DNA from 3 places in the Kineococcus sp. R86509 genome. Region 2 is predicted to be linked to each of the others. Evidence: predicted binding sites of a transcription regulator. Region 2 holds the regulator's gene; each other region holds the start of a gene.
The links. Region 2 encodes HrcA, which represses chaperone genes, less so after heat shock. Its sites were predicted from a motif close to GNTNGCACTCGGNNNNNCCGAGTGCNANC; they were not measured.
Positions count from the first base shown of each region.

Region 1 (10,382 bases), 3.5 Mb from region 2:
CGCGCGGCGTTCCGGGGGTTCGTCAGGCCCGACGGTTGTAGGCCCGCAGGGCCAGCGGGACGAACACCGCGAGGAACACGGCGATCCAGCCGCCGGTCCAGGCGAGGTCACCGGCGACGGGGCCGCCGAGCATCAACCCGCGCACCACCCCCACGAGGTGGGTGATGGGGTTGACGTGCACGAAGTCCTGCAACCAGCCCGGCATGGTGGAGGTGTTCACGAACACGTTGCTGCCGAAGCTCAACGGCATGACGAGCAGGAACATCAGACCCTGCACGGCGCCCGGGGTCCGGACCACCAGGCCGACGAACACCGAGATCCAGCCGAACGACAGGGCGAACAGCATCGAGACGCCGAGGGCGGCGAGCGTGGGCACGAGACCGGTCTGGACCCGGAAACCCATGACGTAGCTCGCGCTCATGATGACCGCGAAGAGGATGAGGTAGCGCACCACGTCGGCCAGCACGGCCCCCACGAGTGGGGCCGAGCGCGAGATCGGCAACGACCGGAACCGGTCGAAGACCCCCTTCTGGATGTCGCTGTTCAGGTTCTGCCCCAACGAGACCCCGGCCAGCGAGATCGACTGGGCGAGCAGGCCCGGCAGCAGGTACTGCAGGTAGGAACCCCGGTCACCGCCGCCGAGGGCACCGCCGAAGATGTAGGTGAACATGAGCAGGAAGATGATCGGCTGGATCGTCACGTCGATCAGTGCCTCGGGGGTCCGGGCGGTCTTGATGAGGTTCCGGACGGCGAGCGCGCCGGCGTGGCGCAGACCGCGGAACGGGCTGGGGGAGACCGTCTGGACGGCGGTGCGGGTGGGGCGTTCGAGAACGGTGCTCATGCTGCCACCTCCTTGTTCCGGGTGTTCTGGGTGTTCTGGGTGAGGGTCGAGAAGACCTCGTCGAGGGTCGGCAGGTGCAGCGAGAGTTCGCTGACCGGGATGCCCCTCTCGGCGAGGCCGGTGACGGTGGCGGGGACGGCCCGTTCGTCGAGGACGGGTACGGAGAACCCACCACCCGGCAGCGACGTGGGTTCCTCGGACGAGAAACCCGAGAGCAGGTGGGCGACCGCCGGGCCGTCAGCGGGATCGGCCGGGGTGACGGTCAGGGTCCGGCTGCCGGCCTGCCGCTTCAAGCCGAGGGGGGTGTCGTGGGCGATGACGCGACCGTGGTCGATGACGGAGATCTCGTCGGCGAGCTGGTCGGCCTCCTCGAGGTACTGCGTGGTCAGCAGGACCGTCGAACCGTCCCGCACCAGGGTCCGGACGACGTCCCACATGGCGTCGCGCTTCGCCGGGTCGAGGCCGGTGGTGGGTTCGTCGAGGAACACCACGGCCGGCCGGCCGACGAGGGAGGCGGCGAGGTCGAGGCGGCGGCGCATCCCGCCGGAGTACGTGCCGGCGGGGCGTCCGGCCGCCTCGGTGAGGTCGAACCACTCGAGCAGTTCGTCGGCGCGAGCGCGGGCGTCGCGGCGGGAGAGGTCGAGGAGGGTTCCGATGAGCTTGAGGTTCTGCAGACCGGTCAGGTCCTCGTCGACCGAGGCGTACTGACCGGTGAGCCCGATGGTGCGCCGGACGGCGGCGGCGTCGCGGACGACGTCGAACCCGCCGATGCGGGCCACTCCGTCGTCGGGACGCAGCAGGGTGGCGAGGATGCGCACGGCCGTGGTCTTGCCGGCCCCGTTGGGGCCGAGGACGCCGAGCACCTTGCCCTCCGACACCCGCAGGCTGACCCCGTCGAGGGCCTGGGTGTCACCGAATCGTTTCCGCAGGCCGTCGGCCTCGATGGCGTAGTTCATGGTCGTACCGTCGCCCGCTCCGCTGGCGCGGCGCTGGCACGCGGCTGGCGTGACCTGGTGCGAGCTGGCGTGGACCGGTGGTGGCGGGTGTCCGCCGGGACCCGCTATCCTCGGGACGTTTGCCTGCGTGAGTCACCCGGGGTCCGCCCGGCCACCCGCAGGCGCCGGGGGAGATCCAGCACGGTGACGGACAAGCTCACGCTCATGCAGATCAGCCACATGTACGACGTCGACGTCGCCGCCCTGCACGCCATGGTCGGCCGTCGCGCCCTGCCCGAGCCCACCTGGTCCGACGGTCGTCTCGGCTGGAGCGCCGCGGACGTCCGCGCCTCGCTGCAGAAGCTGGGCCTGCAGCGCGCCTGACCCCACCTGCGACGCGGGTGCGCTGACGGGCGGTCAGGTGGAGTCGCGCGCCACGAAGCGGTGCGGCACGACGCGGACGGCTTCGCCCGGTCCGTTGCTCGATAGTTCCACGACGAGGTCCAGCGCGGCGTGCGCGACCTCGGCGAGGTCGATGACCAGCGTCGACAACCGGGGCGTGACGAACTCCCCGACGGCGAGCCCGTCGACCCCGACGACCCGCACGTCGCGGGGAACGTCGAGACCCGCGACGCGGAGTTCCTGCAGGACGCGGAACCCGTCGAGGTCGTTGAAGGCGACCACCGCGTCGGGTTCCCCGGCGGCCAGGTCGGTCCAGGGACTCAGGCGGTCGGCGACGACGGGTTCCACCCCGGCCGCGCGGAACGCGGCGACGAACGCGTCGCCGCGACGGGTGCGTCCGTGCGGGCCGAGACGGTCCAGCACCACGGGGCGCCGGGTCCCGCGGGCCAGCAGGTGCCCGACGGCCTCCGCCGAGGCCGTCGCGCGTTCGAACTCGACCCGCCCGTGGCGGGGGTGGAACCGCGGGGGGTCGATCTCCACCACGGGCAGGTTGGGTGCTCCCGTGACGGGGGTGTCGATGGCCAGACCGGTGAACCCGATGACGGCGTCCGCCCCGCCCGCGAGGTCGGCGATGCTGCCCTGCTCACCCATCACGACGTTCCAGCCCCGGTCGGCGGCGAGCCGCAGCACCGTGGAGGCGAGTTCGCCGTAGTAGGGGTTCGTGAGGTCGCCGACGAGGAGGCCCAGGGTGCGGGCCGCGGGTTTCACCAGACCCCGTCCGAACCGGGACGGGTGGTAGTTCAGTTCCCGGGCCGCGTCGAGAACCCGTTGCCGGGTGGCCGGGTTGATCCCCGGCATGTCGTGCAGCGCACGGGTGACCGTCTGCCGGGAGACCCCGGCGACGCGGGCCACGTCGACGATCGTCGTGGCCCGCGTCGTGTCCGGTGTTCTCACCCCTCCTGGAGGTCCAGCCAGGCCACCTGCTGCGCGTCGAGCTCGACCCCGAGCCCGGTCATCGAGGAACGGGCCTCGGCGATCGTGCGGGGACCGAACAGGGCGAACGTCGGGAACGACTGTGCCAGGACGAAGGCCAGCGCGATCGCCGTCGCGGGGACCCCGAGTTCGGCGCCGAGCTTCTCGGCCCGGGCCTTGCGCTCGAAGTTCGCGTCGCTGTAGTAGCAGCGCACGAGTTCCGCGTCGCTCCGGTCGTTCACGTCGGCGCGGGCGAAGAACCCGCGGGCCTGCGACGACCACGGCAGCAGGGCGATGTTCCGCTCGGTCAGCCACTTCTTCGACTCGGGGTCGGTGACGTGCAGGCACCCGGCCCACGGCACGTCGTAGGCCTCGGCGAGGCCGAAGTGGTTGGACAGCACCGTGAACGGCTGCTTGCCGTTCGCCGCGGCGTAGGCGTTCGCCTCGTCGACGCGGGCGGGCGACCAGTTCGAACCGCCGTAGGCGCTGATGCGACCGGCCTTGGCGTGCTCGTCGAGGACGTCGACGAACTCACCGACGGGGATGTCGAGGTTGTCCCGGTGCATCATGTAGACGTCGGCGTGGTCGTGGCCCTGCCGCTCGAAGGACTCGAACAACTGCCGGGTCAGCGACTCCGGGTCGTTGTGCGGGGTGTGGCAGCCCTTGACGATGACGTTGACCTCGGACCGGATGCCGCGGTTGGTCAGCCACGTGCCGAACAGCTTCTCGTACTTGCCCATCCCGTAGAGCCACGCGGTGTCGAAGGTGTTCCCGCCGGCCTCCACGAACGCGTCGAAGATGGCCGACGCGTGGGCGAGGTCCGGCTGGTTGTCGCACCCCATGACGAGGCGGGAGACGGGGCGTTCCAGTCCCTCGACCTTCCCGTACTTCATGGCCGTGGGTTCGCGGCGCTGCAGCGGGAGACCCGAGACGGTGGGGATGTTCGCGGTGTCGGTCTCGAAGGGGTAGCGCAGCCCGATCGCGTCCCGCCAGCGGTTCAGCACGGCCGAGACCGCGAGGGTGTCGTCGAGGGTGAACGCGGGGGTCTCGTCGGAGACGAGGGCCTGCGCCTCGCGGGCGTAGGCCTTGTTCTCGGGCAGTTCCGGGTCGAACTCGAAGGTCTCGGTCTCCTGGCCCGGCCGGGTCAGGACGACGCGGGTCTCGCCGCGGATCGTCCACGGGTCGGGGAGGTGGATCGTCCCGCCGGAGCCGTACACCGTGATCGTCTCGGGGTCGGAGAGCGCGACGCCCGTGCGCACGGACGCGGTGACACCACCCGCGAAGGTGATCGAGGCGACGGCCCACTCGTCGACGCCGGTCTCGCCCACGGTGCCCTGGGCGGAGAACCCGGTGACGGCCGCCGGCCGGCCGAGCGCGGCGCCCGCGACGAGGTGCGCGGCCGAGACGGGGTAGCCGCCGACGTCGAGGATCCCGCCGCCGGCGAGGTCGGCGTCGTAGAGGCGCCCGGTCTTCCCGCCGGTCGCGAAGGCGAAGCTCGCGTCGACGTGCTGGACGGTGCCGATCGCCCCGGACCGCACGAGGTCGAGGAGCGTCGCCGTCTGCGGGTGGTGGGCGTACATGTACGCCTCGAGGAAGTGCACGCCGCTGGCGCGGGCGGCGTCGACGATCGCCATGACCTGGCCGTTGTTGGGGGCGAGGGGCTTCTCGCAGAGCACGTGCTTGCCGGCGCGGACCGCGGCCAGGGCGAGCTGCGCGTGGGTGACGTGCACGGTGCTGACGTAGACGGCGTCGACGTCCTCGCGGGCCAGCACGGCGTCGTAGTCGCCGACGAAGGCGTCCGGGTTGAACTCCGCCGCGAAGGCCCGGGCGCGCTCGGCGCCGGCCGCGGTGGGGGAGGCACCGACGGCGACGAGTTCGTGGCCCGCCGCGGGGAGCTGGCCGGCGAAGCGCCGGGCGATGTTGCCCGGGCCGACGACGGCCCAGCGGGTGGGGGAGGTGGACGACACGGGAGGCGCTCCTTCGAGCCGGGGGGTGACGGTCGCATCGGGAACGGTCATCTCGTGAACGTTCACGACGTCGCCCACGGTAGCCATCCCGGTGGGGGCGGGTCAACGGGGGACCGTGAGCCGCGTGCCTAGACTCACCCCGTGACCGTCGACATCAAACCCCGCAGTCGCACCGTGACCGACGGCCTGGAGGCGACCGCTTCGCGCGGGATGCTGCGCGCCGTCGGGATGGGTGACGACGACTGGGTCAAACCCCAGATCGGGGTGGCCTCCAGCTGGAACGAGATCACCCCCTGCAACCTCCCCCTGGACCGCCTGGCCAAGGCCGTCAAGGACGGCGTGCACGCCGCCCAGGGTTACCCGTTGGAGTTCGGGACGATCTCCGTCTCCGACGGCATCTCGATGGGGCACGAGGGGATGCACTACTCCCTCGTCTCGCGCGAGGTCATCGCCGACTCCGTCGAGACCGTGATGAGCGCCGAGCGCCTCGACGGCTCCGTCCTGCTCGCCGGCTGCGACAAGTCGCTGCCCGGCATGCTGATGGCCGCCGCCCGCCTCGACCTCGCGAGCGTCTTCCTCTACGCCGGGACGATCCTGCCCGGCCGGGCGAAGCTCTCCGACGGCAGCGAGCACGAGGTCACCCTCATCGACGCCTTCGAGGCCGTCGGGGCGTGCGCCCGCGGGCTGATGTCGCGCGAGGACGTCGACACCATCGAACGCGCGATCTGCCCGGGTGAGGGTGCCTGCGGCGGGATGTACACCGCCAACACCATGGCCGCCGCGGCCGAGGCGCTCGGGATGTCGCTGCCCGGCAGCGCCGCCCCGCCCGCCACCGACCGTCGCCGCGACGGGTTCGCCCGCAAGTCCGGCGAGGCCGTCGTGAACCTGCTCTCGAAGGGGATCACCGCGCGCCAGATCCTCACCAAGGAGGCGTTCGAGAACGCCATCGCCGTCGTCATGGCCCTGGGCGGTTCCACCAACGCCGTCCTGCACCTGCTCGCGATCGCCTACGAGGCCGAGGTCGAGCTGACCCTGGACGACTTCGACCGGGTCGCGGCGAAGGTCCCGCACCTCGCCGACCTCAAGCCCTTCGGCCGCCACGTCATGGTCGACGTCGACCGCATCGGCGGCATCCCCGTCGTCATGCGCGCCCTGCTCGACGCCGGTCTGCTGCACGGTGAGTGCCTCACGGTCACGGGCAAGACGATGGCCGAGAACCTCGCCGACATCGCCCCGCCCGACGTCGACGGCGTCGTGCTCCGCGCCCTCGACAACCCGATCCACAAGACCGGCGGCATCACCATCCTCAAGGGGAACCTCGCCCCCCTCGGTGCCGTCGTGAAGAGCGCCGGGTTCGACTCCGACGTCTTCGAGGGCACCGCCCGCGTCTTCGAACGCGAACGCGCGGCGCTGGACGCGCTCGAGGACGGCACGATCTCGGCCGGCGACGTCGTGGTCATCCGCTACGAAGGCCCCAAGGGTGGCCCCGGGATGCGCGAGATGCTCGCCATCACCGGCGCGATCAAGGGCGCCGGCCTCGGCAAGGACGTCCTGCTGATGACCGACGGCCGCTTCTCCGGCGGGACCACCGGCCTCTGCGTCGGCCACGTGGCCCCCGAGGCCGTCGACGCCGGCCCCATCGCCTTCGTGCGCGACGGCGACCGGATCCGCCTCGACGTCGCGGGCAAGACCCTCGAGGTCCTGGTCTCCGACGAGGAGCTCGAGGCCCGTCGCGAGGGCTGGGAGCCGCTGCCCCCCGTCTTCAAGCGCGGGGTGCTGGCCAAGTACGCCAAGCAGGTCCAGTCCGCCTCCCTCGGCGCCGTCTGCCTCTGACCCCGGGGCGCGGCCGGGTGGGATCGTTGCCTCCGCCGTGACGTCCTGCGGGATCGTTGCCTCCACGAAGACGTCTAGTGACACCGTGGAGGCAACGATCCCCCCGCCGCGACCGCACGAGCCGGTAGACCGTCCAACTCGTGGACCACGTGTCCACGATGTGAGACGCGGTGACCCCGTGGCTGACATCTCCCCACGCAGGGGCTACCTTCGGCACATGCGGTTCCTCGTAGCCATCGGACAGCGCGCCGGCTGACCAGTTCGGCCGAGCGCGCGACCCCTCACACGCCTTCCCTGGCTGAGGGGTCTTTTTGCGTCCGGCGGACCGATCTGCCGGGCGTCCGGGACTGAACGACGACCGTGAACGGCACCGCCCGAGGAGGACACCAGAGATGCCAGAGCAGCTGCCACTGGACCCGAAGCTCCCCGTCGCCAAGCTCACCGGCGCGCAGAGCCTCATCCGTTCGCTCGAGGCGGTAGGGGTCGAGGTCGTCTTCGGTCTGCCCGGGGGCGCGATCCTGCCCGCCTACGACCCGCTGATGGACTCCCCGCACGTCCGGCACATCCTGGTCCGCCACGAGCAGGGCGCCGGCCACGCGGCCGAGGGGTACGCGGTCGCCACCGGCAAGGTCGGCGTCTGCATGGCGACCTCCGGTCCCGGGGCGACCAACCTCGTCACCCCGATCGCCGACGCGAACATGGATTCCGTCCCGATGGTCGCGATCACCGGGCAGGTCGCCGCCAAGGCCATCGGCACCGACGCGTTCCAGGAAGCCGACATCGCCGGCATCACCATCCCGATCACCAAGCACAACTACCTGGTGACCGATCCGGCCGACATCCCCCGCGTCATCGCCGAGGCCTTCCACCTCGCCGCCACCGGCCGGCCCGGCCCCGTCCTCGTCGACGTCGCCAAGTCCGCGCTGACCGCGACGACGTCCTTCGCCTGGCCCGAGACGATCGACCTGCCCGGCTACCGCCCGGTGACGCGGCCGCACGGCAAGCAGATCCGCGAGGCCGCCCGGCTCATCGCCGCGGCCGAGCGCCCCGTCCTCTACGTCGGCGGTGGTGTCATCAAGGCCGACGCCTCCGCGGAGCTCGCCGCGCTGGCCGACCTCACCGGCATCCCGGCGGTCACGACGCTGATGGCGCGCGGTGCACTGCCGGACTCGCACCCGAACAACCTGGGCATGCCCGGGATGCACGGGACGGTCGCGGCCGTGACGGCGCTGCAGAAGTCCGACCTGCTCATCACCCTCGGCGCGCGCTTCGACGACCGCGTCACCGGCGACCTGCCGAGCTTCGCCCCGCACGCCAAGGTCATCCACGCCGACATCGACCCGGCCGAGATCGGCAAGAACCGCGCCGTCGACGTCCCGATCGTGGGCGACGCCCGGCTCGTCATCGCCGAGCTCACCACGGCCGTGGCCGCCGAGTTCGAGAACGGGCGCGCCGACCTCACGGCCTGGACCGAACTCACCCAGTCCTGGAAGGCGACGTACCCGCTGGGCTACACCGAGTCCGACGACGGGACGTTGGCCCCCCAGCACGTCATCGCCCGGATCGGGGCCATCGCCGGTCCCGAGGCGATCTACGTCTCCGGGGTCGGGCAGCACCAGATGTGGTCGGCGCAGTTCGTCCAGTACGAGAACCCGCGCACGTGGCTGAACTCCGGCGGGCTGGGCACCATGGGCTACGCGGTCCCCGCGGCCATGGGCGCCAAGGTCGGCAAACCGGACACCGTGGTGTGGGCGATCGACGGCGACGGCTGCTTCCAGATGACCAACCAGGAACTGGCGACCTGCACCCTCAACGGCATCCCCGTGAAGGTCGCCATCATCAACAACTCCAGCCTGGGCATGGTCCGGCAGTGGCAGACGCTCTTCTACTCCGAGCGCTACTCCAACACCGACCTGAACTCCGGTGACCACCACGGCACCCACGCCGCGCCGGTCCCCGACTTCGTCAAGCTCGCCGAGGCCTACGGGTGCGTCGGGTTGCGCTGCGACAAGGCCGAGGACGTCGACGCGACCATCGAGAAGGCCATGGCGATCAACGACGTGCCCGTCGTCATCGACTTCCGCGTGCACCGCGACGCCATGGTCTGGCCGATGGTCGAGGCCGGTGTGAGCAACGACGCGATCCAGTACGCCCGCGGGGTGTCGCCCAAGTGGGACCGCGAGGAAGAGGGCGACAACGAGTCCGGCCCCGAGAAGGTGATCTCCTGATGTCCCAGCACACCCTGTCCGTCCTGGTCGAGAACCGACCCGGTGTCCTGATGCGCGTCACGTCGTTGTTCGCGCGCAGGAACTTCAACATCCACTCCCTCACGGTCGGACCGACCGAGCGCAGCGACATCTCCCGGATGACCATCGTCGTCGACGTGGAGTCGCAGCCGTTGGAGCAGGTGACGAAGCAGCTCAACAAGCTGATCAACGTCCTGAAGATCGTGGAGCTCGAGGACGGCGGTTCCGTCCAACGCGAACTGCTGCTCGTGAAGGTCCGCGCCGACGCCTCCGCCCGCGGGGAGGTGCTCGACACCGTGGCGCTGTTCCGCGCGCACGTCGTCGACGTCGCCCCCGACGCCGTGACCGTCGAGGCCACCGGGAGCCCGGACAAGCTGGCGGCGCTGCTGCGCGTGCTGGAACCCTTCGGCATCCGCGAGCTGGTCCAGTCCGGGTCGGTCGCCCTCGCCCGCGGTGGGCGCGCGATCTCCGACCGGGCGCTCCGCTCCGCCTGAACCCGAACACCCCCTGTACGACGAAGAAGATCCAGAGGAGAGAACCCCACGTGGCCGAGATGTTCTACGACGACGACGCCGACCTGTCCAAGATCACCGGGAAGAAGGTGGCGGTCCTGGGCTTCGGCAGCCAGGGCCACGCGCACGCGCTGTCGCTGCGCGACTCCGGCGTCGACGTCGTCGTCGGCCTCAAGGAGGGCTCGAAGAGCCGCGCCAAGGCGGAGGAGCAGGGCATGACCGTCCTGACCCCGTTCGAGGCCGCCAAGGCCGCTGACGTGATCATGGTCCTGGTGCCGGACCACCTGCAGCGCGGTCTCTACGCCGAGGCGATCGAGCCGAACCTCACCGCCGGCAAGGCGCTGTTCTTCAGCCACGGCTTCAACATCCGCTTCGGCTACATCAAGCCCCCGGCCGACGTCGACGTCGTCATGGTCGCCCCCAAGGGCCCGGGTCACCTCGTCCGTCGCGAGTACGTCGACGGCCGCGGCGTCCCCGTGATCGTCGCCGTCGAGCAGGACGCGACCGGTTCCGCGTGGGACCTCGGTCTCGCCTACGCCAAGGCGATCGGCGGCCTGCGCGCCGGCGGCATCAAGACCACGTTCACCGAGGAGACCGAGACCGACCTGTTCGGTGAGCAGGCCGTCCTCTGCGGTGGCATGTCCGCCCTCGTCCAGACCGGTTTCGAGGTCCTC
Region 1 is NZ_JAXHCE010000001.1:4,430,262-4,440,643, forward strand. It holds gene SJY07_RS21560 (ABC transporter permease) at 23-841, opposite strand; gene SJY07_RS21565 (ATP-binding cassette domain-containing protein) at 838-1,797, opposite strand; gene SJY07_RS21570 (hypothetical protein) at 1,981-2,160, shown strand; gene SJY07_RS21575 (LacI family DNA-binding transcriptional regulator) at 2,194-3,132, opposite strand; gene SJY07_RS21580 (aldo/keto reductase) at 3,129-5,168, opposite strand; gene ilvD (dihydroxy-acid dehydratase) at 5,259-6,950, shown strand; gene SJY07_RS21590 (acetolactate synthase large subunit) at 7,343-9,178, shown strand; gene ilvN (acetolactate synthase small subunit) at 9,178-9,690, shown strand; gene ilvC (ketol-acid reductoisomerase) at 9,741-10,382, shown strand, end outside.
Region 1: a site for HrcA is predicted at 7,179-7,207, ahead of SJY07_RS21590 (acetolactate synthase large subunit). Genes of this name have one in related genera too.

Region 2 (10,382 bases):
CCCAGGAGACGGCCGTCGCCACCGACGAGATCGCGCGCACCGTCGCGGCGCTGCAGGTGGACAGTTCCGGGGCGTTCGCCTCCATCGCGGAGATCTCCGAGGTCATCGGGCGCATGTCGGAGTTGCAGTCCACGATCGCCGCCGCCACCGAGGAGCAGAGCGCCGCGAGCGACGAGAACAACCGCCAGGTCTCGACCGTCGCCCTCTCCGCCCGCAGTTCCGCGGCGGACCTCGCCACGCTGTCCGGCAGCGTCGCCGTCACCGCCGACCGTGGCCGCGACGCCGGCCTGGCCGCCCAGCAGGTCGCCACCCTGACCGCCGACCTGCGTTCCGCCGTGGGGCGCTTCCGGATCTGATCGTCTAGCGGAAACGGCGCAGCCGCAGGGAGTTGGTGACGACGAACACCGACGAGAACGCCATCGCCGCGGACGCGACGACGGGGTTCAGCAGTCCGGCCGCCGCGACCGGCAGGGCCGCGACGTTGTAGGCGAAGGCCCAGAACAGGTTCCCGCGGATCGTGGACAGCGTGCGCCGGGCTAGCCGGACCGCGTCGACGGCGGCCTGCAGGTCGGCCCGCACCAGGGTGAGGTCGCTCGCCTCGATCGCCACGTCCGTGCCGCTGCCCATCGCGATGCCGAGGTCGGCGGTCGCGAGGGCCGCGGCGTCGTTGACGCCGTCCCCGACGACCGCGACGACGTGCCCCGCGGCCTGCAACCTGGCGACGTGGGCGACCTTGTCCTCGGGAGCGACACCGGCGGTGACGTCGTCGATGCCGACGGCCGTGGCGACGGCCCGCGCCGTCCGCTCGTTGTCGCCCGTGAGCAGCACCGGGTGCAGGCCCAGCGACCGCAGACCGGCGACGGCGTCGGCGCTGGTGTCGCGCACGGTGTCCGCGACCGACAGCACGCCGAGGGCCCGGCCGGCGGAGGCGACCAGGACGGCCGTGCGTCCGGCGGACTCGGCCTGCTCCAGGGCGCCGGCGAGTTCCGCGGGCACGGGAACCCCCACCCAGTCGGGACGACCGGCGCGGACGGGCGAACCGTCGACGACGCCGGCGATCCCGGCCCCCGCCGCGGCGACCACGTCCCGCACGGGGGAGAGCGCGACCCGCGCCCGGGCCCCGGCGGCCAGCGCCCGGCCCACGGGGTGCTCCGAGGCGTCCTCGAGCGAACCGGCCGCTCGCAGCAGGTCCTCGGGGGACACCCCGGCCGCGGGCACGACGTCGACGAGGGCCATCCGGCCGCTCGTCACGGTGCCGGTCTTGTCGAGCACGACGGTGTCGATGCGGCGGGTGGACTCCAGGACCTCCGGGCCCTTCACGAGGATCCCCAGCTGGGCGCCGCGCCCGGTGCCGACCAGCAGCGCGGTCGGGGTCGCGAGCCCGAGCGCGCACGGACAGGCGATGACGAGGACCGCCACGGCCGTCGTCAGGGCCGCACCGGGGGAGGCCCCGGCCAGCAGCCAGCCGATGAGGGTCGCCACCGCCCCGACGAGGACGACGGGCACGAAGATCCCCGACACCTGGTCCGCGAGTCGTTGCGCCGCAGCCTTTCCCGACTGGGCCGCCTCGACGAGGCGACCGATCCGGGCGAGCTGGGTGTCGGCCCCGACGCGCGTCGCCCGCACGACGAGGCGGCCGCCGGCGTTGACGGTGCCGCCGACGACGGCGTCGCCCGCGCTGACCTCGACGGGGACGGTCTCACCCGTGACGATGCTGAGGTCGATGGCGGAGGATCCCTCGAGTACCGTGCCGTCGGTCGCGACCGTCTCACCCGGGCGGACGACGAACCGGTTCCCGACCCGCAGTTCCGCGATCGGGACGCGACGTTCCCCGGTGTCGTCGAGGAGCCCGACGTCCTTGGCCCCCAACGCCAGCAGGGCCCGCAGTGCGGCGCCGGAACTGCGCCGGGCCCGGGCCTCCAGGTAGCGCCCGACGAGCACGAACACGGTGACGACCGAGGCGACCTCGAGGTAGAGCTCGTCGCCGGTGGAGCCGAAGAGCGAGAACTCCATGTGCATCCCGGGCATCCCCGCGTCACCGAGGAACAGCGACACCAGCGACGTGGCGAACGCGGCGATCACGCCCAGGCTGACGAGGGTGTCCATGGTCGCCGCACCGTGGCGGGCGTTCACGAACGCGGCGCGGTGGAACGGCCACGCACCCCAGACCGCGACCGGGGCGGTCAGGGTGAGGGCCAGCCACTGCCAGTTGGTGAACTGCAGGGCGGGGACCATCGAGAGCAGCAGGACGGGCAGCCCCAGCGCGGCGGAGACCAGGACCCGGCGCCGCAGGACCTCCGTCGCCGGATCCCCTTGGGAGACCATGGGTTCGCGCTCAGGGAGGGGGGTGGGCACGGTGGCGGTGTAACCCGTCGCCTCGACGACCTCGATCGCCGCCTCGACGGCGGTGCCGACGGGCAGCAGGACGTGCGCCTTCTCCGTCGCGTAGTTGACGCTCGCCTCGACGCCCGGCATCCGGTTGAGCTTCTTCTCGACGCGGTTCGCGCAGGACGCGCACGTCATGCCGCCGATGAGCAGTTCGACCCGATCGCTCACCGGGTCACTCCGCCAGCTCGTACCCCGCCTCGTCCACGGCGGCGGTGACCGCGGCCCGGTCGAGGGGGGAGGTGCTCGTCACGTGCACGGTGGAGTTCCCGCCGGGCACGAGGGTGATGCGGACGTCGGTGACACCGGGCAGGGCCGAGACCTCCTCGGTCACCGCCCGCACGCAGTGCTCGCACGTCATGCCGGACACGTCGAACTCGTTCATCGTCGCCTCACTCCCGACGTCACTCATGACTTCACCAACCGCGCGATGGCTGCGCTGGCTTCCTTGATCTTGGCGTCCGCGACCGGACCACCCTCGGCGACCGCCTGCGCGACGCAGTGCCCGAGGTGGTCGTCGAGCAGCGACAGCGCGACGGCCTGCAGGGCCTTCGTCGCCGCCGAGACCTGCGTCAGGACGTCGATGCAGTAGACGTCCTCCTCGACCATGCGTTGCAGGCCACGGACCTGGCCCTCGATCCGGCGCAGGCGCTTCAGGACCTCGTCCTTCTCGCCGGCGTACCCGACTGCGTTCTCCATGACTCCTTGATACCCCCCTGGGGTTCCTCCTGCAACCCCTACCCCCTAGGGGTACGACGAAGCGGCGGCGGCGGGGTGACACTGGGGGCGTGCCGAGCACCCTCCCCGACGGCGAGTCCGTCCCGACCGACGGGTCGCTGCCCCCCGACGCCCTGCGCGGCGCGGCGGACCGCACCTTCGGCGTCTACCTGCACGTCCCGTTCTGCTCGGTGCGCTGCGGCTACTGCGACTTCAACACCTACACCGCCACCGAGCTCGGCGGTGGTGGCTCGCAGGCCGCGTACGCCGCGACCGCCGCGCAGGAGGTCCACCTCGCCGCCCGCGTGCTCGGGGACGCCGTCCGGCCCGCCGAGACCGTCTTCTTCGGCGGCGGGACCCCGACGCTGCTCCCGGCCGCCGACCTCGAACTGATGCTGGGCGCCGTCCGCGACGAACTCGGCATCGCGCCCGGCGCCGAGGTGACCACCGAGGCGAACCCGGACTCCGTCACCCCCGAGGGCCTGCAGCGCCTCGCCGCGGCGGGTTTCACCCGGGTGTCCTTCGGGATGCAGTCCGCCGTCCCGCACGTCCTCGCCGTGCTGGAACGGACCCACGACCCGGCCCGCGTGCCGCTCGCCGTGCGCTGGGCCCGGGAGGCGGGGCTGGAGGTCAGCCTCGACCTCATCTACGGCACGCCGGGGGAGTCGCTGGACGACCTGCGCGTCAGCCTCGACGCGGCGCTGTCCTGCGAACCCGACCACGTCTCGGCCTACGCCCTCATCGTCGAGCAGGGGACGAAGCTCGCCGGGCAGATGCGCCGCGGCGAGGTCCCGGAACCCTCCGACGACGACGAGGCCGACAAGTACGAGATCGTCGACGACACCCTCGCGGCCGCCGGGTTCGCCTGGTACGAGGTGAGCAACTGGGCGCGTGAGCCCCGCTTCGCCTGCCGGCACAACCTCGCCTACTGGCGCGGCGGTGACTGGTGGGGGATCGGCCCCGGGGCGCACAGCCACGTCGGGGGCGTGCGGTGGTGGAACGTCAAGCACCCCACGGCCTACGCCGGCCGCATCGGCGCCGGGGAGTCCCCGGCCCACGCCCGCGAGGTCCTGGCCGCCGAGGACCGCCGCGTCGAGGACGTGCTGCTGCGGTCCCGGCTGTCCGAGGGTTTCGACCCCGTCTGGTGGGGGGTGCGGACGGAGACCGCCCAGCTGCTCCTCGACGGCCTCCTCGAGCCGGCCCCCGGCGGCCGGGTCGCGCTGACCCGCCGCGGCCGGTTGCTGGCCGACGCGGTCGTGCGTCGGCTCCTGGCCTGAACCTGACAGGAGGTGTCACCTTCTCCGGTGAGACTGCCCGGCATGGAGAAGCTCCCAGAACGCGCCTGGCTCGGCGTCGTCAGCGCCGCCCACGTGCGGATCGGTGTCCGCCAGGGTTTCGCGCAGGTCCAGCACGGCAAGCGTTCCGGGCTGGACCGGTTCCGGCGCGGTGACGGTTTCGTCTACTACTCCCCGACCGAGGAGATGGGCGGCACGGTCCCGCTCCGGGCGTTCACCGCGCTCGGTGTCGTCGCCGACGACGAGACCTTCCAGGCGGAGCAGGTCATGGCGCTCGGGAGCTCGTTCCGGCCGTTCCGTCGTCTCGTCGACTACGAACCCGCGCAGCCGGTCGCGCTCGAGGAGGTCCGGGACCGGCTGGCGCTGACCGCGTCCGCGAACTGGGGGTACCGGTTGCGCCGTGGCCTGGTGCCACTGGACCCGCACGACTTCGCCCTGCTCGCCGGACTCGTGCTCGGCGCGGTACCTGCGTGACCTGACCGGGCCCTGCCGGTCCTGCCCCGAGGTCTAGGGTCGGGCGGGTGGACCTCGGACTGAGCCTCGGCTACCTCACCGGTGAGATCGGCCCCGCCGCGGCGCAGGCGCTGTCGCTGGCGCGAGCGGCGGAGGAGGCCGGCTACGCCTCGGCCTGGGTCGCCGAGGCCTACGGCACCGACGCGGTCAGCGTCCTGGGCTGGCTGGCCGCGGGGACGTCGCGGATCGGGCTCGGCTCGGCCGTCCTGCAGATCCCGGCCCGCACCCCCGCGATGACCGCGATGACCGCCTCGACCCTCGACGGGATCTCCGGGGGCCGGTTCCGCCTGGGGCTCGGCGTCTCGGGTCCGCAGGTGGCCGAGGGGTGGTACGGCCAGCCGTTCGCGAAACCCCTGGGGCGCACCCGCGAGTACGTCGACGTCGTGCGGCGGTTGCTCGCGCGTCAGACCTCCGAGTACGCCGGGGAACACCTCACGCTGCCGCTGCCCGGCGGCCCGGGGATCCCGCTGAAGCTCATGCAACCCCCGCCCCGCCCCGACCTCCCGATCCACCTCGCCGCCGTCGGCCCGCGCAACGTCGCCCTCGCCGGCGAGATCGCCGACGGGTGGTTGCCGCTGTTCCTCGTGCCGGAGAGTTCCTCCACCCAGTTCGACCAGTTGCGCTCCGGGTTCGCCCTGCGCCCCCGGCCCGCCGAGGGTTTCGAGGTCACGGCCAGCGTCGCGCTGCTGCTCACCGACGCGACGGGGGAGGAGCGGACCCGGGCCGAACTCCCCGTCCGTCGCTACGTCGCCCTGTACCTGGGGGGCATGGGGTCGCGCGAGAAGAACTTCTACGCCGACCTCGGTCGTCGCCTCGGTTTCTCCGACGCCGTCGACGAGGTCCAGGAGCACTTCCTGGCCGGACGGCACCGGGAGGCCGCCGCCGCCGTCCCCGCGGGGTTCCTGGACGCGACCTGCCTGGTGGGTTCCGCGCAGCACGTGCGGAACCGGCTGGCGGACTACGCCGCCGCCGGGGTGACCACCGTGTCGGTCATCCCCCTCGCCGGCGACCTCGAGGCCCGGACCGCGGACCTGCGCGCCATCGCCTGAACCCCGCCCGGCGCACCGGGAGGGGTCAGCGCACCAGGCGGAAGATCAGCGGGTAGCGGTAGACCCGGCCGCTGTTCGCCGCGACGGCCGCGAGGATCGCGAACACCAGGAACACGATCCCCGGTACCCCGAGCAGGACGAAGATCGGCGAGCCGAACCCCAGGGTCACCGCGGTGATGAGTCCGCAGACGATCGACAGGACGATCTCGTAGACGATCACCGAGATCGTCATGTTCAGCGCCTCGGCGCTGTGCCCGCGCACGAACCCGTTGCGGTCCTTGTAGACCAGGAAGACGATCAGCGGCCCGAGGAAGGGCAGCCCGATCAGGGACGCCGCGATCGCGGAGAGGTGGCCGAACATCCCCCACATCCGTTCGTCCGCGGGCGTCATCGGCGCGGGGGAGTACATCGGCGGCTGCTGGGGCGGCGGGTGCTGGGGGTTGCTCACCCTCCGATCCTGGCGCGTCGTTCAGCGGTCGTCCAGGTCGGCCGTCACGAAGTCCACCAGTTCCTCCACCCGCCCGAGCAGCGCGGGCTCCAGGTCGGCGAAGCTGCGGACGGTGCCGAGGATCCGCTTCCAGCCGTGCGCGACGTCGGCCTGGGTGGCGTGCGGCCAGCCGAGCTCGGCGAGGATCCCGTGCTTCCAGTCCTGCCCGCGCGGGATCGTCGGCCACCGCTGCCACCCCAGGCGTTCCGGACGCACCGACTGCCAGACGTCGATGAAGGGGTGACCCAGCACCAGCACGTGCGGGCCCTTGGACACCTGCGCCACGATCCGGGACTCCTTCGACCCCGGCACCAGGTGGTCGACCAGGACCCCGATCCGTCGACCGCGCTGCGGGGCGAAGGAGCGGATCGCGGCGTCGAGGTCGTCGACCCCGTCGAGCATCTCGACGACGACCCCCTCGATCCGCAGGTCGTCGCCCCACACCTTCTCGACCAGCTCGGCGTCGTGCCGGCCCTCGACGAGGATCCGCGAGGCGCGCGCCGTCCGCGCGCCCACCCCGGCCACGGCCACCGAACCGCTGGCCGTGCGGGTGTCCCGCACGGGGGCCGCGGCCTTCGGGGCGACGAGGCGCACGGGCTGCCCCTCGACCCAGAACCCCGGGCCCAGCGGGAAGGTCCGGGTGCGCCCGCGACCGTCCTCGAGGACGACGACGTGGACACCACCGCTCTTCTCCACCCGGACGACGGCCCCGACCCAGCCGGTCTCCACGTCCTCCACGACCAGGCCGTGCACGGCGGGTTCGTCGCGGTGCGTGGGCTTCGGGTTCGTGCGGGCGTGCGGGTCGGAGGACAGCACGTCGCCGCCGTACCGGTCTTCGTAACGGGTCACGCGCGGAACGCTAACCAGACGCGTGTGGCTGACGGGGGAGGCGCGGCCGTGCGGTGACGGCCTAGACTTGGCACTCGAACGACACGAGTGCCAGTGGGGAGAGGGGACGGGATGAGCGACGACCGCAGGCTCGCGGTGCTCCGCGCCATCGTCGAGGACTACGTGTCCAGCCACGAACCCGTCGGCTCCAAGATGCTCGTCGAGCGTCACCAGCTCGGCGTCTCCCCGGCCACCATCCGCAACGACATGGCCGTGCTGGAGGAGGAGGGGTACATCACCCAGCCCCACACCAGCGCCGGACGCATCCCCACGGACAAGGGCTACCGCCTCTTCGTCGACCGCCTCGCCAACGTGAAACCCATGACGCCGGCCGAGAAGCGGGCGATCCAGACCTTCCTCGAAGGGGCCGACGACGTCGACGACATCGTCGACCGCACCGTCCGGCTGCTGGCGCAGATCACCCGCCAGGCCGCCGTCGTGCAGTACCCCTCGCTCTCGCGCGCCGCCGTCCGCCACGTCGAGCTCGTCCCCGTCGGCGGGCGCAGCGCGCTGCTGGTGCTCATCACCGACTCCGGTCGCGTCGAGCAGCGCGTCCTCGACGTCCGCTCCGCCGCCGACCCGGAGTCCCTCGGCCTCCAGCTCGCCGCCCTGCGCACTCGCGTCAACGCCGGGGTCGTCGGCAAACGGCTGCGCGACGCCCGCGACGACCTCACCGACCTCGTCCAGCAGACCCCGCCCGGCGACCTCGCCGTCGCCGCGGAGGTCGCCGTCGCCCTGGGCGACTGCCTCACCGCGGGGCTGGAGGAACGCGTCGTCATCGCCGGGACCGCGAACCTCGTGAAGTCCGGCGCCGACCTCAGCACCTCCCTCGGCAGCGTCCTGGAGGCCCTCGAGGAGCACGTCGTCCTCCTGCGCCTCGTCCAGGAGCTGACCGAGGACGCCGACCGCGGCGGTCTCACCGTGCGGATCGGCGCCGAGAACCTGCACCTCGGTCTCGACGGCACCTCCGTCGTGACCAGCGGCTACGGCAGTGGTTACGGCACGGGCCCGGACACCGTCGTCGCCCGCCTCGGCGTGCTCGGGCCGACCCGCATGGACTACCCGACGACGATGGCAGCGGTGCGTGCGGTGTCACGCTACGTCTCGCGCATCCTGTCCCAGTGAAGCTCGGCCCCGTGATGAAGACCGACAGGAGAACCACGACCTCGTGAGCGACTACTACGACGTCCTCGGCGTCTCCCGCGACGCCTCGGCGGAGGAGATCAAGCGCGCCTACCGCAAGCTCGCGCGCAAGCTCCACCCGGACGTGAACCCCGACGCGGGGGAGCAGTTCAAGGAGGTCTCGCAGGCCTACGAGACGCTCTCCAACCCCGACAAGCGCGCCTCCTACGACCGCGGCGGGTCCATGCCCGGCGGCGGCGGAGCCGGCTTCGGCCAGGGGTTCGGCTTCTCCGACATCATGGACGCGTTCTTCGGCCAGGGCGGCGGGGGCGGTCGGGCGGGAGCTCCCGCCAGCCGCACCCAACGCGGTCAGGACGCGCTCATCCGCGTCGACGTCGACCTCGCCGAGGCGGCGTTCGGCGGCGAACGCTCCATCCAGGTCGACACCGCCGTGCTGTGCACCACGTGCCAGGGCTCCTGCTGCCAGCCGGGGACCAGCCCCCAGACCTGCGACATCTGCCACGGCCAGGGCTCGGTGCAGCGCGTCGTCCGCTCGCTGCTCGGCCAGGTCATGACCAGCGCGCCCTGCCCCACCTGCCGCGGCTTCGGCACCGTGCTGCCCTCGCCGTGCCTGGAGTGCTCCGGTGAGGGCCGCATCCGCGCCCGCCGCCCGCTGACCATCCGCATCCCCGGTGGCGTCGACACGGGCACCCGCATCCAGCTCGCCTCGCAGGGCGAGGTCGGCACCGCCGGCGGTCCCCCCGGTGACCTCTACGTCGAGATCCACGAACGCCCGCACCCGGTCTTCACCCGCAACGGCGACGACCTCCTCTGCACCCTGCACGTGCCGATGACCGCGGCCGCGCTCGGCGCGAGCATCCCGCTGGAGACCCTCGACGGTGACGAGGAGGTCGAGGTCCGCCCCGGCACCCAGGGCGGCGAGGTCGTCACCCTCAGGCAGAAGGGCGCCGAGCACCTGCGGTCCCAGGGCCGCGGCGACCTGCTCGTCACCCTGGAGGTCACGACGCCCCGCGACCTCGACGACGAGCAGGAGGAGCTGATCCGCCGCCTGGCCGAACTGCGTGGCGAGGTCCGGCCGGCCGGCAAGCTCGGCCCCGCCCACCAGGGCGTCTTCTCCAAGCTGCGCGGCCGCTTCTCCGGTCGCTGACCCGCACCGTGATCTTGCTGGGAGACCCAGCAAGATCACGGAACGGGAGGAGGGTCAGGGGATGGTGACGGTCTTCGTGTCGCCGACGGGGCCCGCACCCTCGCCGTCGGACTCGTCGGGGGCGAACACCGACAGGGTGTAGGTCCCCGCCGGCACCGCCGCCGTGAACGAGAACTCCGCGAAGGTGCCGTTCGCGCCGGCCTGCACGGAGTCCCGAGCGACCTCCGCGCCCGCGGCGTTCGTCAGCGTGTAGAGCAGCGTCCCCTCGAAACCTGTCCCGACCCCCTTCACCGTGACCGAACCGGCGCTCGGGGACACCGAGGTGATCCACGCCGGGGCCTGCACGTCGGCTTGCGGCGCCCGCGACAGCGACGCCGGGACGCTCGTCCCGAACACCGACTGCCCCGCCTTGCCGCCGACCCGCAGCTCGATCGGCTGGTCGTCACCCGCCGCCGCCGTGACCGTGTAGACGAGCTGCTGCAACGCCAGGGTCGCGTCACCGGTGGAGCCCGACGCCGCGGAGGCCGCCACGTCCACCACGAGCTTGCCGCCCGACTCGCTCACCGTCGCGGTCGCGTCCTTCGACCAGGGGCTCGAGTAGTCCGGGTCGGTGGGGGAGCCGGACAGCATGGCGCGCAACGCGTTCGTCGCGTCGTTCGCGCCCGACCCGGCCTTCACGTACTCGCGGTACAGCTTCGCCGGCTGCCCGCCCAGCCAGTACACCGGCACCGACGTCGCACCGGTGGGCAGCGTGCCCC
Region 2 is NZ_JAXHCE010000001.1:919,761-930,142, reverse strand. It holds gene SJY07_RS04445 (methyl-accepting chemotaxis protein) at 1-356, shown strand, start outside; gene SJY07_RS04440 (heavy metal translocating P-type ATPase) at 361-2,523, opposite strand; gene SJY07_RS04435 (heavy metal-associated domain-containing protein) at 2,561-2,797, opposite strand; gene SJY07_RS04430 (metal-sensitive transcriptional regulator) at 2,794-3,084, opposite strand; gene hemW (radical SAM family heme chaperone HemW) at 3,174-4,379, shown strand; gene SJY07_RS04420 (EVE domain-containing protein) at 4,422-4,871, shown strand; gene SJY07_RS04415 (LLM class F420-dependent oxidoreductase) at 4,919-5,959, shown strand; gene SJY07_RS04410 (DUF4870 domain-containing protein) at 5,985-6,407, opposite strand; gene SJY07_RS04405 (DUF3097 domain-containing protein) at 6,429-7,295, opposite strand; gene hrcA (heat-inducible transcriptional repressor HrcA) at 7,407-8,459, shown strand; gene dnaJ (molecular chaperone DnaJ) at 8,503-9,624, shown strand; gene SJY07_RS04390 (Gmad2 immunoglobulin-like domain-containing protein) at 9,679-10,382, opposite strand, start outside.

Region 3 (10,382 bases), 310 kb from region 2:
GACGACGACCCGGGTCACCTCGCGCAGGCTCCCGAGCCGGGGGGCGTAGAGCTGGGGTTCGATCGCGGGTTCGAGGTAGACCACGCCCTCGGCCGCCTCCTGGGCGACGAGCGCGCGGCACAGGCCGGCCAGGTCGTCGAGGTCCGCCACCAGGGCGGGCACCCGGCCGTAGGCCTCGAAGAACGCCCAGACGTCGGACCAGCCCTCCCCGGTGGCGGCGGGACCGCCCCGCACGGGCAGCTCGAGCGGGACGCCACGGCGGCGGGCGAGGGCCAGCACGGCCTCGCGCGGGTAGGACCCGTCGAGGTGGGCGTGCACGTGCACCTTGGGCAGGGCGGTCAGGGAGCGCACCCTGCTCAACGTAGGCGCGAACGTGCCACGTGTCGCACAAGCGTTCCTTCTGAGAGCATCCATCCCGTGGATCAGCGTGGTGCAGGACGCAGCGGCGGCGAGCTCGACGTGCGCTCGTTGCGCTACCTGCTCGCCGTGTCCCGGGAGCGCAGCTTCACCGGAGCGGCTGTCTCGCTGCAGGTCTCCCAGCCCGCGCTGAGTCAGGCGATCGCGCGCACGGAGCAGCTCGTCGGGGGCCGGCTGGTGCTCCGCGACGCGCGGGGCGTGGCCCGCGAGGGGTCCGCGCTGACTCCCGCCGGGCAGGCGCTGGTCGCCGACGCGACGCGGATCACCGAACTCCTGGACCGGGCGCTGGTGCGCGCGCGGCGCATCGCGGAGGAGGGCGAACGCGAACGGCTGGCCGTCGGCATCGGCACCTCGACCCCGCGCTGGGTCTCGACCCGGCTGGTGCAGGCCTCCCAGGAGAGCCCGGACCTCGACGTCGTGCTGCGCCACGTCCCCTGGGGGCAGGAGGTCGCGAGCCTCGCCGACGGCCGGGTCGACGTGGTCTTCCTCAACGCCGGCCCGGACGAGGTGCTGGACGCGCGGGTGCGCGCGGTGCACGTCGCCGACACCCAGCGGGTGGCGGTGTTCGCGGCCGGGCACGAGCTGGCCGGCGAGACCTCGATCGACATCGCCGACCTCGACGACGAGCCCATCGTCGACGCGGGCTACGACCGGGAGGTGTGGCTCGTCGAGCCCCGCCCCTCCGGCGCGGTCCCCCGGGTCGTGGGTCCGCCCGCCCAGAACGTCGAGGAGATGCTCGCCCTCGTCGCCTCCGGACGGGCGATGGCCATCACCGCGGAGGTCGTCGCCGCCGGCCACCGCTCCGACGACATCGCCTTCGTGCCGTTGCGGGGGCTGGACCCGCTGCGCCTCGTGCTGCTGGCGCTCGCCGACGACGAACGACCGGCGGTGGCGGACCTGCTGGCCTCGTTCTAGGGGGCCATCGGTCCGCGACGGCGGTGCTCACACGGAGAAGGAGTACTCCGTGGTCGTCGTGAACTCCGCACCCGGGCGCAGCACGGAATCCCCGAGCAGCGGCTGGTTCACCGCGTCGGGCAGCAACTGCGTCTCCAGGCAGAGGGCGTCGCCCTGCCGCACGGGCCGGCCCTCGATCGTCCGCCACGCGCCGGTCAGGAAGTTCCCCGTGTAGAACTGCAGACCCGGCAGGTCGGTGCGGACCTCGAGCGAACGTCCGCTGCGCGGGCCGGAGACGGTGGCCACCGGCCGCAGGGAACCGGGGCCGTCCAGCACCATGCAGTGGTCGTAGCCGCCGGCGGTGAGGAGCTGCTCGTCCGCGTCGCGGAGGTGCTCGCCGATGCGGGTCGGGGTGGAGAAGTCGAACGGGGTGCCCTCGACGGGGGCGAGTTCACCGGTCGGGACGAGGTTCGCGTCGATCGGCAGGTAGCGCGACGCGGACAGCCGCACGACGTGGTCCTCGACGGGGCCTGCACCGTCGAGGGCGAAGTAGGCGTGGTTCGTGAGGTTCACCGGGGTGGCGGCGTCCGCGGTCGCGACGTAGTCCAGGCGCAACGTCACCGAACCGCCGTCCTCGCGCAGGGAGTAGGTGACGCAGGCGTCCAGCGCCCCCGGGAAACCCATGTCGCCGTCGTTGCTGCGCAACGACATCCGCACCCCGGCAACCCCGTCCACGGAGACCTCGGTGGCGGTCCACACGCGCTGGTCGAAACCCTCCGAACCCCCGTGCAGGGCGTTCGCGCCGTCGTTGGCGGGGACTGCGAAGGACACCCCGTCGACCCGGAAGCGTCCGCCGGCGATGCGGTTCGCGACGCGTCCGACGACGGCGCCGGGGTAGCCGTCGGCGGCCTCGTAGGCCGCGACGTCGGGCAGGGCGACGACGACGTCACCGATCCGGCCGGAGGCGTCGGGGACGCGGACCTGCTGCAGGGTCGCGCCGCGGGTCAGGACGGCGGCGCTCGCCCCGGAGGGCAGGCTCAGCTCCCACCGCTCGACGGGTTCCCCGCGTCGCGTCCGGCCGAAGGGGGTGCTGTGCAACGTCGCGGTCATGGCGCGATCCTGCCGCACGCCCCGGGGCTCAGGTCAGCCGCCAGTCGATCCCGTCGCCCCCCTCGGCCCGCAGGAGTTCGTCGACGCGGCTGAACGGAGCGGAACCGAAGAACCCCCGCGAGGCCGACAACGGGCTGGGGTGCACCCCGGTGACGACCGGCACCCCGCCCAGCAGGGGAGCGACCGTCTGCGCGTCGCGACCCCAGAGCAGGGCCACGAGCGGTCCGCCCCGCGCGGCCAGGGCGCGGACGGCCGCGTCGGTGACGGCCTGCCAGCCGAGCCTGCGGTGCGACCCGGACTCGCCCGCGCGCACCGTCAGCACCCGGTTCAGCAACAGGACCCCGGCCCGCGACCAGGAGGAGAGGTCGCCGTGCCCGGGCGCCTGCACGCCGGTGTCGGCGAGGAGCTCCTTGTGGATGTTGACCAGGCTGCGCGGCAGGGGCCGGACGTCCGGTTCGACGGCGAAGCTCAGCCCGATCGGGTGTCCGGGGGTGGGGTAGGGGTCCTGTCCGACCAGGAGCACCCGGACGCCGTCGAAGGGCTCCCGGAACGCCCGCAGCACGTTCTCGGGGGCGGGCAGCCACGGCGCGGGTTCGGCGGCCAGCGCGGTGGAGAGCCGCACCAGGTCGTCGCGGACCCCCGCCAGGGCGCGGGCCCAGCCCGGGTCGAGGTCGTCGAGGCCGAGTCCGGCCGGATCGTCGTCCGTGCGCGGGAAGCGAGGGGCGGGTGGGGGCGCTGCGGCGGGAGTCACGCACGGGACGGTACCGAGCCCGGACGCGCCCGCCGAGGTGAACGACACGGGTGTGATGCCCTCTTAGACTCCTGCCCGGCCCTCGGTTCCGGAGGCCGCGGTGAGAGGGGTCATGACGTGGAGCGGAACGACGCATCGGCGCGCAGCGAGCGAGACGTCCCGTCCCTCGAGGAGCAGCCCGGGGGGCTGCCCGACGGGCTGAGTCGCCGCGACGCCGAGATCCTGGCCTTCGAGCGGCAGTGGTGGAAGTACGCCGGCGCCAAGGAACAGGCCGTCCGCGAGCTCTTCGACCTCTCGCCCACGCGCTACTACCAGCTGCTCAACGCCCTCATCGACTCCCCGGCCGCCCTCGCCCACGACCCGATGCTGGTCAAGCGGCTGCGCCGGATGCGCACCAGCCGTCAGCGCGCCCGTTCCGCCCGCCGTCTCGGCGTGCAGCCCTGAGCGCTCGTCGCGGGCGCTCGCCCCACCTGCTCGCCCGACGCGGGGCCCACCGGACCCGTCGGGGACCGGTCGGTGTCGTCGTGCTCGTCCTGGTCTGGTTGCTGGTCGCGGCCCTCGTCGTCGGCGCTCTCGCGGTCGCGGTCCGGTCCGTAGCCGGTCCGCTGCTGGACGTCGCCGGCCGGGTGCTCTGAGCGACGCCTCTCGGGGGTCCGCCGCGGTGAGGGCGACGTGACCGTTTCGTGAAGACGAGGTTCCTCGAACCCTGTCCCACCAGCCCCTCCCCGCACTAACCTGAGCCCCGGTCGATCAGTTCGACGAACACGTCCTCTCGGGGGGCGCACGTCGGGCGTCGCCCTCGGCTCTCGTCGCCGCGGGCAGCGTGAGACCCGGCTCCGGTGCCCGCCGGCGCCGTTCTTCCGCTCGCTGCACCACCAGGAGAAGGCAATGGCTCAGGGCACCGTGAAGTGGTTCAACTCCGAGAAGGGCTTCGGCTTCATCACCGTCGACGACGGTGGGGCGGACGTGTTCGTGCACTACTCCGCGATCGTGGCCGACGGCTACCGCTCCCTCGAGGAGGGCCAGCGCGTCGAGTTCGAGGTCGGGCAGGGCCAGAAGGGTCCCCAGGCCGAGAGCGTCCGCGCCGTCTGACCCGGCGCGGCGTGACCGGCGTGTCCGGCGTGACCGTGCCCGGCCCCCGGTCCTCCCGGAGGCCGGGCACCAGCCCGCCCGCGCTCGCGCACCGTCCGAGGCCTCCGGGGGTTTGCACTCGGGGGGTGAGAGTGCCAACATTGGCGTTGGCACTCTCGAGTCGAGAGTGACAACTGCACTCGACCCGGGAGCGAAGCTCCCTGGCCGGTCCGGTGAGGTCGACAGGCGCTGGGGGACGTGACCCCGGTTCAGGTCGGCCGTCCGTCGCGGGCACCCGACCGACCGCCCACCGCCCGTCTTCTGGGAGGAACACCAGGCATGAGCAAGATCATCGCCTTCGACGAAGAGGCCCGTCGTGGTCTCGAGCGCGGGATGAACCAGCTCGCCGACGCGGTCAAGGTGACGCTCGGCCCCAAGGGCCGCAACGTCGTCCTTGAGAAGAAGTGGGGCGCCCCCACGATCACCAACGACGGTGTCAGCATCGCCAAGGAGATCGAGCTCGAGGACCCGTACGAGAAGATCGGCGCCGAGCTCGTCAAGGAAGTCGCCAAGAAGACGGACGACGTGGCCGGCGACGGCACCACGACGGCGACCGTCCTCGCCCAGGCGCTCGTCCGCGAGGGTCTGCGCAACGTGGCCGCGGGTGCGAACCCGATGGGCCTCAAGCGCGGCATCGAGAAGGCCGTCGAGGCTGTTACCGAGCAGCTCGTCGCCGCCGCCAAGGAAGTCACCACCAAGGAGCAGATCGCGGCCACGGCCGGGATCTCCGCCGGTGACGCCTCGATCGGCGAGCTCATCGCCGAGGCGCTCGACAAGGTCGGCAAGGAAGGCGTCATCACCGTCGAGGAGAGCAACACCTTCGGGCTCGAGCTCGAGCTCACCGAGGGCATGCGCTTCGACAAGGGCTACATCTCGCCCTACTTCGTCACCGACGCGGAGCGTCAGGAGACCGAGCTCGAGGACCCCTATATCCTCATCCTCAACTCCAAGATCTCCACCGTGAAGGACCTGCTCCCGCTGCTGGAGAAGGTCATGCAGTCGGGCAAGCCGCTCGTGATCGTGGCCGAGGACGTCGAGGGCGAAGCGCTCGCGACCCTGGTCGTGAACAAGATCCGCGGCACCTTCAAGTCCGTCGCCGTCAAGGCCCCGGGCTTCGGCGACCGCCGCAAGGCCATGCTCGGCGACATCGCCATCCTCACCGGTGGCCAGGTCATCTCCGAGGAGGTCGGCCTCAAGCTCGACACCGCTGACCTCGACCTGCTGGGCCGCGCCCGCAAGGTCGTCGTCACCAAGGACGAGACCACCATCGTCGAAGGTGCCGGCGACGCCGACGCCATCGCCGGTCGCGTGGGCCAGATCCGCGCCGAGATCGACCGCAGCGACTCCGACTACGACCGCGAGAAGCTCCAGGAGCGTCTCGCCAAGCTGGCCGGCGGCGTGGCCGTCATCAAGGCCGGCGCGGCGACCGAGGTCGAGCTCAAGGAACGCAAGCACCGCATCGAGGACGCCGTCCGCAACGCGAAGGCTGCCGTCGAAGAGGGCATCGTCGCCGGTGGTGGCGTCGCCCTCATCCAGGCCGGCGTGCTGGCCTTCGAGAAGCTCGAGCTCGTCGGTGACGAGGCGACCGGGGCGAACATCGTCAAGGTCGCGATCGAGGCTCCGCTGAAGCAGATCGCCATCAACGCCGGCCTCGAGGGCGGCGTCGTGGCGGAGAAGGTCCGCAACCTGCCCACCGGACACGGCCTCAACGCCGCGACCGGCGAGTACGTGGACCTGCTCGACGCGGGCATCAACGACCCGGTGAAGGTCACGCGCTCCGCGCTGCAGAACGCCGCCTCCATCGCGGCGCTCTTCCTCACCACCGAAGCCGTCATCGCCGACAAGCCGGAGAAGGCCTCTGCGGCCCCGGCCGGTGGCGACGGCGGCATGGGCGGCATGGACTTCTGAGTCCAGCCACTCCGTAGCACCTGCACCACCCGCGAGGGCGGTCTCCCGATCAGGGAGGCCGCCCTCGAGGCGTTGTGGGACCCGTCCGTCACCCGGGTCGGGCGGGATCAGACGCGGGGAAGGGTGAAGGAGCCGACGAGCTCGTTGAGCTCGACGGCGGCGCGCGAGACCTCCCCCGCGGTGGTGGCGGTGTGGGTCGCCCCCGCCGTGGTCTGGTCCGCCGCAGCGGCGATGCCGGAGATGTTCAACGCGATCTCCTGACTCCCCGAGGAGACCTCGGTGACGTTGCGGACCATCTCCGACGTCGTCGCCGACTGCTCCTCCACCGCCGCCGCGATGGTGGCCTGCAACCCGTCGATGCGGGCGATGACCTCACTGATGCCGCTGATGGCGAACGCGGCCTCGGTCGCGTCAGCCTGGGTGGCCGCCACCCGGGTGGTGATGGACTCGGTGGCCCGTGCGGTCTGCTGGGCCAGTTCCTTCACCTCTCCGGCGACGACGGCGAAGCCCTTGCCCATCTCCCCGGCGCGGGCGGCTTCGATGGTGGCGTTGAGGGCGAGGAGGTTGGTCTGCTCGGCGATGGAGGTGATGAGCTTGACGACGTCGCCGATCTCGCGGGAGGAGGCGGAGAGGCGGTCCAGGATCTCCGAGGCCTGCGACGCGCTGGACACGGCGTCGGCGGAGACCGAGGAGGCTTCAGCGGTGGAGGTGGCGATCTCGCGGATCGCGGCGGTCATCTCCTCCCCGGCGGCGGCGACGGTGGCGATGTTGGCGGAGATCTCCTCGGTGGCGGCGGAGACGACCTGGGTCTGGGTGGCGGATTCCTCGGCGCCGGAGGAGAGCTGGGTGGCGACGGTGGTGAGTTCCTCGCTGGAGGCGGCGAGGGTCGCGGCGTTGCCGGCGATGCGGCGCATCGTCTCGGTGAGCCGGTCCATGGTCACGTCGAGGGCCCCGGACAGTTGGCCGACCTCGTCCTTGGCGCTGTAGCCCACCCGCTGGTCCAGGCGGCCCTGCGCCAGGCCCCGCACGACGGTGAGGGCGCGGCCCAGGGGGCCGGCGATGGAGCGGGCCACGACGACGGCGACGACCGCGGCGAGGACGAGGGCGAGGACGCCCACGGCCACGAGGAGGACCACGGCGGTGCGGTAGCTCTGGGCTCCGCGCTGCGCGGTGGCCGTGGCGTTGTCCGTCTCCGCCTTCTGGATGCGGTCCAGGATGGTGTAGATCCCCCGCGCGAGGGGGACGCTCGCCGCGTCACGTTCGGCGATGAAGCCCGCCTGGTCGTTCGCCTTCGCCAGAGCGATGAGCTTCTCCCGTCCGGTGCGGTAGGTGGCGAGGTCGGCGGCGAAGGACTCCCGGTCGGCGACGGTCGAGACCGGGTCGGTGGCCAGGTAGACCTTCCACGCCGCGTCGAGCTGGGCGTCGTCGGCGCTGACCGCCTGCAGCGCGGCGGAGGTCGCCGACGCGTCGCTGGCCAGGGCGGAGGAGGCCAGGTCGGCGCGGGACTGGGCGAAGGCGTACTTGACCGTCCCGATGTTCTGGACTCCGGGGACGACCACGTCGGACATCGCCGTCACCGTGTCCTGCGAGGAGTGCAGGCGGGAGATGCCCAGGGCCGCCACGGCGGCCAGCAGCAGGCAGACGATGCCGAAGCCGACGAACAGCTTCGACGCGATGTTCAGATCGCGCAGCTTTCCCATGAGTGGTCCTCGTTCCCGTCGGAGCCGACGCCAGGAAGAGCCGACCGGGTGAACATCGGTCGTCGGCGGTCGCCGCTGTAGGGGAGCGGAGGAGCCGTGGGGGTCGATGACTTCCGGAGCTGCGTGCGGTCAGATGGGCAGAACCGCAGGACGCGACCCAGGAGAACCATGCGCACCCTCATCGTCACCGCCTTCACCTCCCTCGACGGCGTCGTGGAGGCCCCGGGCGGCGAGCCCGGCTACCGCAACGCCGGCTGGACGTTCCAGGACATCGCCTTCGACCCGGCGGCCTACGAGATCAAGGGTCGCGAGATGGGGGAGACCACCTCGCTGCTGCTGGGCCGCACCAGCTACGAGGCCTTCGCCCCGGTCTGGCCGACGATGGACGACTTCGCCGCCTACAACGCCATGCCGCGCTACGTCGTCTCGACGACGCTGGAGCACGACGACGCGCAGTGGCCCGCCACGATCCTGCGCTCGGTCGACGACGTCGCGGCGCTGAAGGAGACCGAGGGCGGGCCGATCGCCGTGCACGGCAGCGCCACCCTGGGGGCCTCCCTGGCCGACGCGGGCCTCGTCGACCGCTACCACCTGCTCGTCTTCCCCGTCCTGCTCGGCGCCGGGAAGCGGTGGTTCAGCACCACCGACAAGGACAGGCAGCTGCTCACCGTCCGCGAGTCGCAGACCTACCCCAACGGCATCACGAAGCTGGTCTACGACGTCGTCCGGTGACGCCCGGTGACGTGAGCAGCCGGGGTTCCATCGATTACCGTCTTCCCGTGAGCACCTCGACGACGACGTCGTCCACCACCGCCCCCGGGGTCAACTGGGCCCGCAACTACGCCTACAGCGCGGGCACCCTGCACCGCCCGACCTCCCTCGACGAACTGCGCGCCGTGGTCGCGTCGACCGGGCGCGTGCGGGCCGTGGGGACGCGGCACTGCTTCAACGACATCGCGGACTCCCCGGGCGACATGGTCACCCTGGAGGACCTCCCGACCGAGGTCGAGGTCGACTCCGTCGCGGGCAGCGCCCGGGTCAGCGCCGCCACCAGCTACGGCGTGCTCGCCCAACGGTTGCAGGACTCCGGGGTCGCGCTGGCGACGATGGCCTCGTTGCCGCACATCAGCGTCGCCGGGGGTGTCTCCACGGCGACGCACGGCTCGGGTGACGGCACGCAGAACCTCGCCGGCGCGGTCCGCGCCGTGGAGCTGGTGACCGCGGACGGCGACGTGCGACGGGTCGAACGCGGCGACGCGGAGTTCCCCGGCAGCGTCGTGGCGCTCGGCTCGCTGGGGATCGTGACCCACCTCGAGCTCGACGTGCTCCCGACCTACGCGGTCCGCCAGGACGTCTACTCGGGGCTGTCCTTCGAGGCGTTCACCGCGAACTTCGACGCGGTCACCTCCGCCGCCTACAGCGTCAGCGTCTACACGAACTGGATCGGCAGCGACACCACCCAGGTGTGGCTGAAGACCCGCGTCAGCGACAGCGCCGACGCCCCGACCGAACTCTTCGGCGCCCGCCGGGCGAGCGAACCCCTGCACCCGCTGCCCGAGGTCGACATCCGCAACGCCACCGAGCAGCTCGGGATCCCCGGCCCGTGGCACGAACGGCTGCCGCACTTCCGGTTCAGCTTCGCCCCGAGCAACGGGGAGGAACTGCAGGTCGAGTACCTCGTGGCCCGGGAGAACGCGCTAGGGGTGATCGCGGCCCTGCGCGACCTCGGCCCCTCGATCGCCCCCCTGCTGCACATGTGCGAGATCCGCACCGTCGCCGCCGACGACCTGTGGCTCTCCAGCGCCTACCAGCGCGACACCGTCGCGTTCCACTTCACCTACAAGCAGCGCCAGGCCGAGGTCATCGCGGCCGTCGCCGAGGTCGAGGCGGCCCTGGCGCCGTTCGACGTGCGCCCGCACTGGGGCAAGCTGTTCGCGGCCTCCGCAGACCGCCTCGCGAGCTTGTACCCGCGCTTCGACGACATGCGGGCCCTCGTCGCGAGCCACGACCCCGGCCGGAAGTTCGCCAACGCCTACACCGACCGCATCGGCCTGACCCACCCCTGACGCATCCCTGACCCGGAGGTACCGGTGGCGACCTACGACGACGTGCACCGCCTGGCCTCCGCCCTGCCCGAGGTGGAGGTGGGGCAGCGCTTCCGGCACCGGGCCTGGTCGGTGGCCGGGCAGGGCTTCAGCTGGGAGCGGCCGTTCACGAAGGCCGACGTCAAGCGGTTCGGCACGGACCCCGTCCCCACCGGCCCGATCCTGGCGATCGCCTGCGAGGACCTGGGGGAGAAGGACGCCGTGCTGGCGCAGGACCGGGCGGGGTTCTTCGACATCCCGCACTTCGCCGGCTACGCGGCCTACCTCGTCGCGCTCGACGCGGTGGACGACGCGGACCTGGAGGAGGCCCTGCAGGACGCCTGGGCGGCGAAGGCACCGTCCCGGCTGCTGCCGGAGGCGGATCGG
Region 3 is NZ_JAXHCE010000001.1:1,232,528-1,242,909, reverse strand. It holds gene add (adenosine deaminase) at 1-351, opposite strand, end outside; gene SJY07_RS05830 (LysR family transcriptional regulator) at 418-1,332, shown strand; gene SJY07_RS05825 (aldose epimerase family protein) at 1,360-2,421, opposite strand; gene SJY07_RS05820 (uracil-DNA glycosylase) at 2,450-3,172, opposite strand; gene SJY07_RS05815 (DUF3263 domain-containing protein) at 3,359-3,616, shown strand; gene SJY07_RS05810 (cold-shock protein) at 4,061-4,264, shown strand; gene groL (chaperonin GroEL) at 4,583-6,211, shown strand; gene SJY07_RS05800 (methyl-accepting chemotaxis protein) at 6,319-7,911, opposite strand; gene SJY07_RS05795 (dihydrofolate reductase family protein) at 8,080-8,643, shown strand; gene SJY07_RS05790 (D-arabinono-1,4-lactone oxidase) at 8,691-9,977, shown strand; gene SJY07_RS05785 (MmcQ/YjbR family DNA-binding protein) at 10,002-10,382, shown strand, end outside.
Region 3: a site for HrcA is predicted at 4,375-4,403, ahead of groL (chaperonin GroEL). Genes of this name have one in related genera too.